3 regions of the Salinicoccus sp. Marseille-QA3875 genome follow, and region 3 is predicted to be linked to each of the others. Evidence: riboswitches for the same ligand, from Rfam matches in the RefSeq annotation. Region 3 holds a riboswitch; each other region holds the start of a gene.
What was found. Region 3 has a riboswitch for S-adenosylmethionine ahead of ACY8DT_RS09350 (methionine ABC transporter ATP-binding protein). Riboswitches for the same ligand answer to the same signal wherever they lie in the genome.
Positions count from the first base shown of each region.

Region 1: linked by a shared signal. The riboswitch ahead of ACY8DT_RS03450 (acetyl-CoA C-acyltransferase) and the one ahead of ACY8DT_RS09350 (methionine ABC transporter ATP-binding protein) in region 3 are both predicted to bind S-adenosylmethionine.
Region 2: linked by a shared signal. The riboswitch ahead of ACY8DT_RS05590 (PLP-dependent aspartate aminotransferase family protein) and the one ahead of ACY8DT_RS09350 (methionine ABC transporter ATP-binding protein) in region 3 are both predicted to bind S-adenosylmethionine.

Region 1 is NZ_CM143103.1:662,185-665,466, forward strand. Features, by position in the region: gene ACY8DT_RS03445 (sodium:solute symporter family transporter) at 1-426, opposite strand, end outside; gene ACY8DT_RS03450 (acetyl-CoA C-acyltransferase) at 647-1,813, opposite strand; SAM riboswitch class I at 1,910-2,017, opposite strand; gene groL (chaperonin GroEL) at 2,235-3,282, opposite strand, start outside.
Region 2 is NZ_CM143103.1:1,080,464-1,083,745, reverse strand. Features, by position in the region: gene ACY8DT_RS05595 (YfcC family protein) at 1-1,042, shown strand, start outside; SAM riboswitch class I at 1,258-1,368, shown strand; gene ACY8DT_RS05590 (PLP-dependent aspartate aminotransferase family protein) at 1,441-3,237, shown strand; gene acsA (acetate--CoA ligase) at 3,277-3,282, shown strand, end outside.
Region 3 is NZ_CM143103.1:1,800,958-1,804,239, reverse strand. Features, by position in the region: gene ACY8DT_RS09360 (MetQ/NlpA family ABC transporter substrate-binding protein) at 1-182, opposite strand, end outside; gene ACY8DT_RS09355 (methionine ABC transporter permease) at 228-920, opposite strand; gene ACY8DT_RS09350 (methionine ABC transporter ATP-binding protein) at 920-1,939, opposite strand; SAM riboswitch class I at 2,018-2,118, opposite strand; gene ACY8DT_RS09345 (thioredoxin family protein) at 2,164-2,475, opposite strand; gene ACY8DT_RS09340 (toprim domain-containing protein) at 2,423-2,830, opposite strand; gene gcvH (glycine cleavage system protein GcvH) at 2,896-3,276, opposite strand.

The sequences.
Region 1 (3,282 bases), 1.1 Mb from region 3:
ATAATATATGTTGAATAAAATTAAAACAGCCACAAGCACTTGCAACGCCTTGCTGTTGTATCTTCTTCCAAGCCATTCCGGCAACGAGGAAACACCGCCGAACTTTTTGCTGTATCTCCAGAATGTCTTAGCAAATAAAAGCAAACCAATCCAGGAAACCCCAAAGCATCCCAATGTATACCACAGCACTGATGTTCCATATTGATAAGCCAGCCCCGGCACACCGATAAATAAATTGGCGCTTGCATAAGAAGCGGCAAAACTGGTTCCGACAATCACAGGATTCACTTTTCCTCGGGCCGTAGCAAAGCCGGACATCGAACTGCTATGGCGCTTTCCCTTTTTACCAATCCAAATGATATATCCAAAATATAAAACTAACAAAACAATAATTGTCCAAAATAATGGTCCTGTGACGTTAAGCATTATTAATCCTCCTCTCTTCCCTTTGATACATAAGATTTTTTCCATATCAGTAAACCGACTGCCCAGAATATGGCCAGTAATACAAAGTATAGTGCTATCATAATTAATCATTCCTCCAGATTACATGAATTCATTTGAGTGATAGATTATAAACGCTCCGGCTGATCTGTATTTAATACATCAGTATCGACATCCAGCGACTGTTTCAAATGAATGTGTATTACCAGCTTTTAGGAACCTCTATCAATAGAGCCATGCCTTGACCGCCGCCACCGCAAAGTGATGCAATTCCCTTCCCGCCGCCACGACGTCTCAGTTCTTCTGCAAGAGTTAAAGCAAGCCTGAAGCCGGTTCCGCCAAGCGGATGACCAATCGCAATCGCACCGCCATTGACGTTCACTCTTTCATAGTCAATGTCCAGTTCCCGGCAGCTTGCAATGACCACACTTGCAAAAGCTTCATTGATTTCAAATAAATCAATATCATTCACTGTCAGGTTCGTCTTTTCCAATACTGCTTTGATTGCCCTGGCAGGCTTTGTATGTAAACTCGTATCCGGCCCCGCAACTTCAGCCCAGCCCAGAATGCGTGCCAACGGTGTTTTACCAAGCGCCTCCGCCCTCTTTTCAGATGAAATGATTCCGACACTTGCACCATCTGTCATTTGAGACGCATTTCCCGCTGTAATCGTACCGTCTTCAATGAATGCCGGTTTTAAAGCTGCTAATTTTTCAATGGAAGAATTAAGTCTGATACCTTCGTCATCAGAAAAAGTTTTCCCATTCACAGTCACCGGTATGATTTCATCCTTCAGGTAACTTTTTTTCAGTGCTTCAGCTGCCCGCTCCTGGGACAACTGTGCATATACATCCTGGTCCTCTCTGTTGACCTTAAAATCTTTATTCTTCGCATCGGTTGCCACCCCCATCGATTGATCTGTCAGCGCGCACCACAAACCATCGTTACTTAATGTGTCCGTCAGCTGCAGCGATCCCATTGACTGTTCCTTACGGACCGCAGCAGTGTACGGGGCATTGGTCATCGAATCGAATCCGCCTGTAATATATAATTCCCCTTCGCCAAAGTGAATGCGGCGAACAGCGTCTGATACTGTTGCCAGCCCGGCCAAACATACATTATTTAAAGTAATTGCTGGTACAGATAGCGATACACCGGCTTCTGAAGCAACTCTCCTGGCTGGATTTTGTCCCTGGCCTGCTTGAAGTACCTGTGCCAGTAGGACCCCGTCTGACTCTTTTGCACCGGGCACTCTTTGCAACAGTTCTTTCACAGCTAAAGCCCCTATTTCGCCTGCCTCCAATTCTGATAAAAATCCCTTCCACTTGCCAAAAGGGGTTCGAACACCTTCCAGAATCACCTTGTTCATATACCTCATCCTTTCTTATGATCTGATTTTTTAAATAGAAAAACCCTCTTTCCTAAAGAAAGAGGGTTGAAATCATGAATATATCACAGTTTCCCCCTCTTATCTTCCAGACATTTCTGCCTGTTGGAAGTAGCACCATTCCCCATAAAAGGGTGGTTGCCGGGCGTCAAAGGGCCAATTCCCTCAGCCAACTCGTGATAAGAGTGATCTAATAAAATTATCTTATTGTTAGAAATTATTTGTTTATTTGATTATTCACACTATCAGAACACAGCTGAAAGGTCAACATCTTATTTTTGAACAAGTAAATTCTCCTTAGACTTTTAAATCAGTATTTCATTTCCTTCTGTCCCCTCCCAATTCAAAAAACGGGGTCTGCACAATGGCAGACCCCGTTTTTACAATAGTCATTCGCTTAAGATTACATCATGCCCGGCATTCCGCCGCCCATGCCGCCACCCATATCAGGGCTGCCGCCATTTTCATCCGGAATGTCCGCAACGACCGCTTCTGTCGTTAAGAACATTGCAGCGACAGAGCCGGCGTTCTGCAGTGCTGAACGTGTCACTTTAGTCGGGTCGACAATTCCTGCGTCAACCATGTTCACCCACTCGTCAGTTGCAGCGTTAAAGCCATAACCTTCTTCCTGGGATTTAAGTTTTTCAACAATTACAGAACCTTCCAAACCAGCATTTTCGACAATTTGACGCAACGGTGCTTCCAATGCTTTAAGCACGATGTTGATACCCGTCTGTACGTCTCCTGATTCTTCCAGTTGTGCAACTTTATTGTGCACTGCTACAAGTGCTGTACCACCACCGGATACAATACCTTCTTCAACTGCTGCACGTGTTGAGTTCAATGCGTCTTCAATACGGAGTTTACGCTCTTTCATTTCAGTTTCAGTCGCAGCACCCACTTTGATTACTGCAACACCGCCTGAAAGTTTCGCAAGTCTCTCCTGAAGTTTTTCTTTATCGAAGCTTGAAGTCGTTTCGTCTATCTGTGATCTGATCTGACCGATACGAGCTTCGATATTATTAGTTTCACCCGCACCTTCAACGATTGTTGTATCATCTTTGGATACGTTCACTCTTGAAGCATTACCGAGCATGTCGATTGTCGTATCTTTCAATTCAAGACCTAAATCTTCAGTGACAACCTGTCCGCCTGTCAATATCGCGATATCTTCAAGCATCGCTTTACGACGGTCACCGAACCCAGGTGCTTTAACAGCAATTGCCGTGAACGTACCGCGCAGTTTGTTAAGCACGATATTCGCCATAGCATCGCCTTCGACATCGTCGGCAATGATCAGAATCGGACGAGACTGCTGAACAACCTGTTCAAGTAGCGGCAGAACATCCTGGAAATTTGAAATCTTTTTATCAGTGATTAAAATATATGGATTCTCAAGATCTGCAATCATTTTCTCGGAATCTGTCACCATGTACGGTGAAGTATAACCA
Region 2 (3,282 bases), 720 kb from region 3:
ATTACTTATTCCGGTATTGATGACATTGTTTGCAATCGGAGGTGCCATTTTCGGGCTCGCGGAGGAAACGATTCCTTATATCATGATCATCGTGCCTCTTGTCGTGTTCCTCGGATACGACTCCATGCTGGGTGCGGCTATCGTACTATGCGGTGCATCTGCAGGTTTCTCAGCCGCTTTCATGAACCCGTTCACCGTCGGGGTCGCTCAGGGCATCGCAGAACTGCCAATCTACTCCGGGTTCTTTACACGATTGATTTTCTGGGCGATTTTTGTCGCCGTTGCAATTGCATATGTAATGATTTATGCAAGGAAAATCAAGAAAGATCCGACGAAGAGCCTGATGTATCAAGAAGATAAGGAAAAAAGAGAAACTTTGGAAGAACAGGAACGGGAGCACTTGACAGGAAGACAAAAAATCGTCATCGGTGTGCTTTTAGTGACCATCGTCACACTGGCCTATGGTGTCGTCCAGCATGGCTGGTATATTACAGAGATCGCCGCGCTGTTCCTGGTCATGGGTGTCCTCATGGGTCTAATATCCGGTATGCGGGTTAATGCTATCGCTGAAAACTTTGTCAAAGGGTGTCAGCTGATCGTTCTCGGCGCTCTTGTTGTCGGTTTTGCATACGGCATACAGGCTGTGATGGCAGATGGAAATATCATTGATACGCTTCTTTATTCGATGTCAAATGCAGTGGGTGCGCTGCCGGCAGGTCTGACCGCCATCGGCATGTTCATCGTGCAGTCATTGATCAACTTCATCGTTCCGTCAGGGAGCGGACAGGCAGCACTGACGATGCCGATCATGGTGCCTCTTTCAGATCTGGTCGGTGTGGCAAGACAGACAGCAGTGCTTGCATTCCAATTTGGTGACGGTATTTCTAACATTGTTACACCGACATCAGGTTACTTCATGGCGGGGCTTGCTGCTGCAGGTATTTCATGGGTTAAGTGGATACGCTGGGTGTGGCCGCTCATATTGATCCAATACGCTCTGGCCGCTGTTTTTGTAACAGTTGCCCACTTGTTCATATTTTAATATGAAGTTTAAGTTTCAGGGAAATCAAAGTCCGGAAGCCTTCAATCATAAGACTGCCGTCCGCGGTGGTCTTTTTTTGGCGAATAAAATTTTTCAGAACGTTTAAATCTCCTTTAAGTTATCTAAATTCTCTTTCTAAACAAAATATTTAAAAAACACTTTGACAAAGCTTGCTAATCATAGTATTGTAATATGCATTAAAGAAATATTGATTCGACTTATCTAGAGAGGCAGAGGGACTGGCCCTTTGACGCCCGGCAACCATTAGGCAGATTTGCTTGAAAAGGTGCTAATTCCAGCAGGATTTTATTCCTGGAAGATAAGAGGAGGAAAAGCACTCTTCTTATATTTTAAGAAGAGTGCTTTTTTAAATCATATTCAAACTTGGAGGAATGGACATGTCAAACGAACACAATTCAACTTATGATCTGGAAACTTTATCATTGCACGGCGGTCAGGCACCGGACCCGACGACGGGGTCAAGAGCTGTACCAATCTATCAGACGACTTCATACGTATTCCACGATACGGATCATGCAGAAAGCTTATTCTCGCTGGATGAGCCGGGTAATATATACTCCCGCATCGGCAACCCGACGGTAGAGGTGTTTGAAAAGCGTATGGCACTGCTTGAGGAAGGGGTGGCGGCTGTTGCGACTTCTTCAGGGATGTCTGCGATTACACTGTCCATTCTGAATCTCGCGAGTGCAGGGGACGAAATTGTTGCCGGTGCGAATCTTTACGGCGGTACATATAATCTTTTTGCGGTCACCCTGCCCAGATACGGCATCAATGTGAAATTCGTCGACCCGACGGATCCTGAAAACTTTAAAAATGCCATTACGGATAAGACAAAAGCGGTGTTCGGTGAAACGATCGGCAATCCGGGTCTGCAGGTGCTGGATATCGAAGCGGTTGCTGCCATTTCTCACGCGGCGGATGTGCCTTTAATTGTCGATAATACTTTCGCAACACCGCATACATGTAAACCGATCAAGCTTGGTGCGGACATAGTCGTCCATTCAGCGACAAAGTGGATCGGCGGGCACGGTACATCGATCGGCGGTGTCGTTGTCGACGGCGGCCGTTTCAACTGGAATCTGGAGAAATTCCCTGAATTTACAGAGCCGGACTCGAGTTACAACGGCATCCGTTATGCATCGGACTTCGGGACGCTGGCGTTCAGCACTAAAATCCGTGTCCAGCTGCTGCGTGACTTTGGAGCGACGCTCAGCCCGACAAACGCTTTCCATCTGATACAGGGGCTGGAAACACTGCATGTACGTGTGGAAAGGCATAATGAAAATGCAGAAAAGCTGGCTCGTTTCCTATCTGATCATCCGGCGGTCGAGTGGGTGACATACCCTGGACTGAAAAGCCATCCATCACATGAAATTGCGAAAAGAACATTTAAGAACGGCTTCGGATCGATCATCACTTTCGGTATCAAGGGCGGCAAATCTGCAGGTAAAAAGCTGATAGACAATGTAGCACTCTGGTCACATGTGGCGAACGTGGGGGATGCGAAATCACTGATCATCCATCCGGCTTCAACGACACATCAGCAGCTGACAAAAGAACAACTGGAAGAAACGGGTGTATACGAAGAGCTTGTCCGCCTGTCCGTCGGTATTGAATCTGTAAGAGACATTCAAAATGACCTGAATCAAGCGCTCACGAAGGCGACAGGCATTGATACGGGTGAAGATGAAGAAATCGTCATCAATGATGAAGGCGTCATCAAATGGATATTGAATTCACCGACAGAGAAAGTGGCTGAAGACGGTCAGGAGACGACACGCCGGAAAACACTTGCGGTTGTCGGACTGAGCGGCAAAGAAGCGAGACCGAGCTACCGTCTGGCAAGGAAGATGCAGAGACTCGGCTATAAGATCATTCCGGTCAATCCAGGAGAGACGGAAATACTCGGAGAAAAAGCATATCCGGATCTGAAAAGCGTGCCTGAACAGATTGATGTCGTCCAGGTGTTCAGAAGCCCTGAAGCTGCGATCGGTATTGCAGAAGAAGCGCTTGAAGTGAAGCCGAAAGTCTTCTGGCTTCAGGAAGGTGTCATTTCGCCGAAAGCTGCAGATATCGCAAAAGACGGCGGGCTGCAGGTCGTGCATAACCGCTGCACATATAAAGAGGCACAGCGTCTGCGCGGTACAATCTCAACTTATGCGTGTGAAATTTAATCTGTAGATTAATAAAATCCCGGAAAAGGAGTTTTAATCATGACT
Region 3 (3,282 bases):
GATGCAGCAATTGACAATGTGCCGCCCTCTTCTTCTGACGCTTCTTCAGATGAACCCTGCTCAGTTTCAGCAGACTCTTCACCTGTATCAGCGCTCTCTTCTGCACCTTCTTCGCCACTGCCGCATGCAACCAGAACAACTGCAAAAACTGATAAAGCTAAAAACAGTAAAAATTTCTTCATATACATCCAATCCTCTCTAGGTATTCTATTTATAATATATGATTATTATCTCTTATCCACAGCTTTTGCGAGGAAGTCTCCTGCGAACTGGATGATAAAAACAATAATCAGTATTACTATTGTTGCAACTAAAGTGACGTCACTCTGATTCCGCGTAAACCCGACCATGTAGGCAAGGTTCCCGAGGCCGCCTGCGCCGATGACGCCGGCGATTGCAGTCGAGCCGACCAGCATGATGGCCGTCACTGTGATGCCTGAAACAAGTGCAGGCAGTGATTCCGGTATCAATACTTTCCATATGATCGTCCATGTGTTTGCACCCATCGATTCGGCCGCTTCTATTACACCTTTATCTATTTCTTTAAGTGCAATTTCAACAAGACGTGCATAGAACGGTGATGCACCGATAATGAGCGCCGGCAGTGCACCCTGGACACCCATGATGGTTCCCATAATCGCTTTTGTAAACGGGATGAGCAGAATGATCAGAATGATGAACGGTATCGCCCTGAAGAGATTGACGAGAAAAGCCGTAACGCCGTAAACCGGCTGGCTCCCCGCATTGTCGCTCTTATCGGACAGAAAGAGTATGATTCCTAAAACAAGCCCGATCATCAATGTAAAGAAAGTTGCGATGCCCGTCATATAGATTGTATCGACTGTCGCTTCCCAAACGACATCCCATTTGACGTTTTCAAAACTGAACATATCTCTGAAGGCCTGGAAAAATTCATTCATTACTTCTCCACCTCCACTGTAATATCCTCATTGGCAAGCTCATCGATCACTTTTTGAAGCGTCGTACCGTCAATGTCCATCGCAACATAAAGGTGGCCGTATGATTCGTTGTTCGTCTGTTTGATGTTACCAGACAGAATGTTCATATCCAGATCGAACTGCTTGATCACTCTGGAGACGACCGGTGTTTTGGATTTAGTGCCGACAAAGCCGATTTTAAGTATTTTGGAATCCGGGAACAGCTCTCTCACTTCGTCGAGGGCAAGCGCTGTTTCTTCATCGTTGATATCATCTTTGACGAATCTTTTAGTTACACTGTGTGACGGGTTCTGGAACAGCTGCAGCACTCTGCCCGTCTCGACGACCTTGCCGTTCTGCATGACAGCGGCTCTGTCGCATATTTTCCTGATGACATGCATTTCATGTGTGATAAGCACTATTGTCAGGTTCATTTCCTTCCTGATTCTCTGCAGAAGCTCGAGCACTTCATCCGTTGTTTCCGGATCGAGTGCGCTTGTCGCCTCATCACAGAGCAGAACCGTCGGTTCATTTGAAAGTGCCCTTGCGATGCCGACACGCTGTTTCTGACCCCCGGACAATTCACTCGGGTAATTTTTCTCACGTCCTGTGAGACCAACCAGTTGAATCAGTTCCCCGGTCCGTTTTTTCCGTTCCTTTTTTGCGACTCCCGCAATCTCTAATGGAAAGCTGATGTTCTCCTCGACCGTCCGTGACCAGAGCAGATTGAAATGCTGGAAGATCATCGAAACTTTTTGCCGCTTCTGCCTGAGGTCCTTTTTAGACAATTTGTTGATGGTATCGTCTCCGATGATGATTTCGCCGGATGACGGGGCTTCCAGACCGTTCAAGAGACGGATCAATGTCGATTTTCCGGCACCTGAATATCCGATGACGCCAAAGATTTCCCCGCTTTCTATATGCAGGCTGACATCATCCACTGCAGTGATGTCAGCTGATTTCGTACTGTAGTTTTTATTTACATTTAAAATATCTATCATTAATCATCTTCCAAACTATTATAAATTTAAAAACCTACTCACTTGCTATGAAATGAGTAGGCTTCTTTTATCTTCAGCCTCTCATCTTTGAATCGATTGATTCAGTGATTTGGCACCTTGTCTTTGAGACGGTTGCCGTGGCATCAACGGGCACTTCCCTACACCACTCTTGATAAGAGTTATTATTCGATTGTGAATCATAATACCATCAGTCCGGACTTCCGTCAATACTGACGGCTGAGTATATCCATCAGATTTGTGACGGATTCAAAACGGTAGACACTTTCTTTCAGTTCACCGTTTTCAAATATCAACAGCGCCGGTGCGGAGGTTATTTTATAATCATTGATAAAATCCACATGGTAATTCAGATCAATTGCTGTATATTCAAAATCTATAATTTCCTGAGTCAAATTCAACATGCGTTCCGCAATCTGGCAGTTTGCACAGATCGGCGCATAACCGTACAGAATAAATTTTTCTTCAGAATGAATAAGATTGTATATATCCTGTGTCTCTAACTGCTCTTTCATCATAAAACTTACCTTTCATAATCAAGCTCGTGTCGACATAAAAACCATGACGCATCAGGAGGTTTGCGAGGTAGTCTCTTGGGCATCTGCCGACTTCTCCAAATTTAGGGTCAATATAAATGTGGGTACTTTCACTGAGATGTTTTTTGAACCATTTACGGATTTTGCGGCCTTCTTTATCGGCATCCGATAATATATAAATATCAGAGCCGTCAAGCTGTTCCAAAATTTCATCAAGTTTTGAAACTCCCATTGTACCAAAAGTGCATATGATCTGCACAGGTTCTACAAGCACTTCCTCGATACGGCGTTTGTCAGTTTTACCCTCAACAATGAGTACTTTATCAGAAAGATACATTTTCATCACCCTTGGAGTTTTATTTTATTTTAAAAAAACTCTAGACAATGTCTAGAGTTTTTAAATTATGCTTCGATAACTGCTTTGTATCCGTCAGCATCTAACAGGTCATCTAATTGTGATGTGTCTTCAAGTTCAACTTTAACCATCCAAGCTTCTTCATATGGTGATTCGTTTACTAACTCAGGGCTGTCTTCAAGCTCTTCGTTCACTTCAACGATCTTTCCGTTTAATGGAGCATACAGTTCAGAAACAGTCTTAACTGATTCTACGCTGCCGAAAGATTCACCCTTAGTCATTTCATCGTCTTCTTCAGGAAGCTCGACAAAAACGATGTCTCCAAGCTCACCTTGAGCGAAATCAGTAATTCCGATTGTTACTGTATTTCCATCAACTTTTACCCATTCATGATCTTCAGAATACTTTAAGTCGTTTGGTAATGCCATAATAGA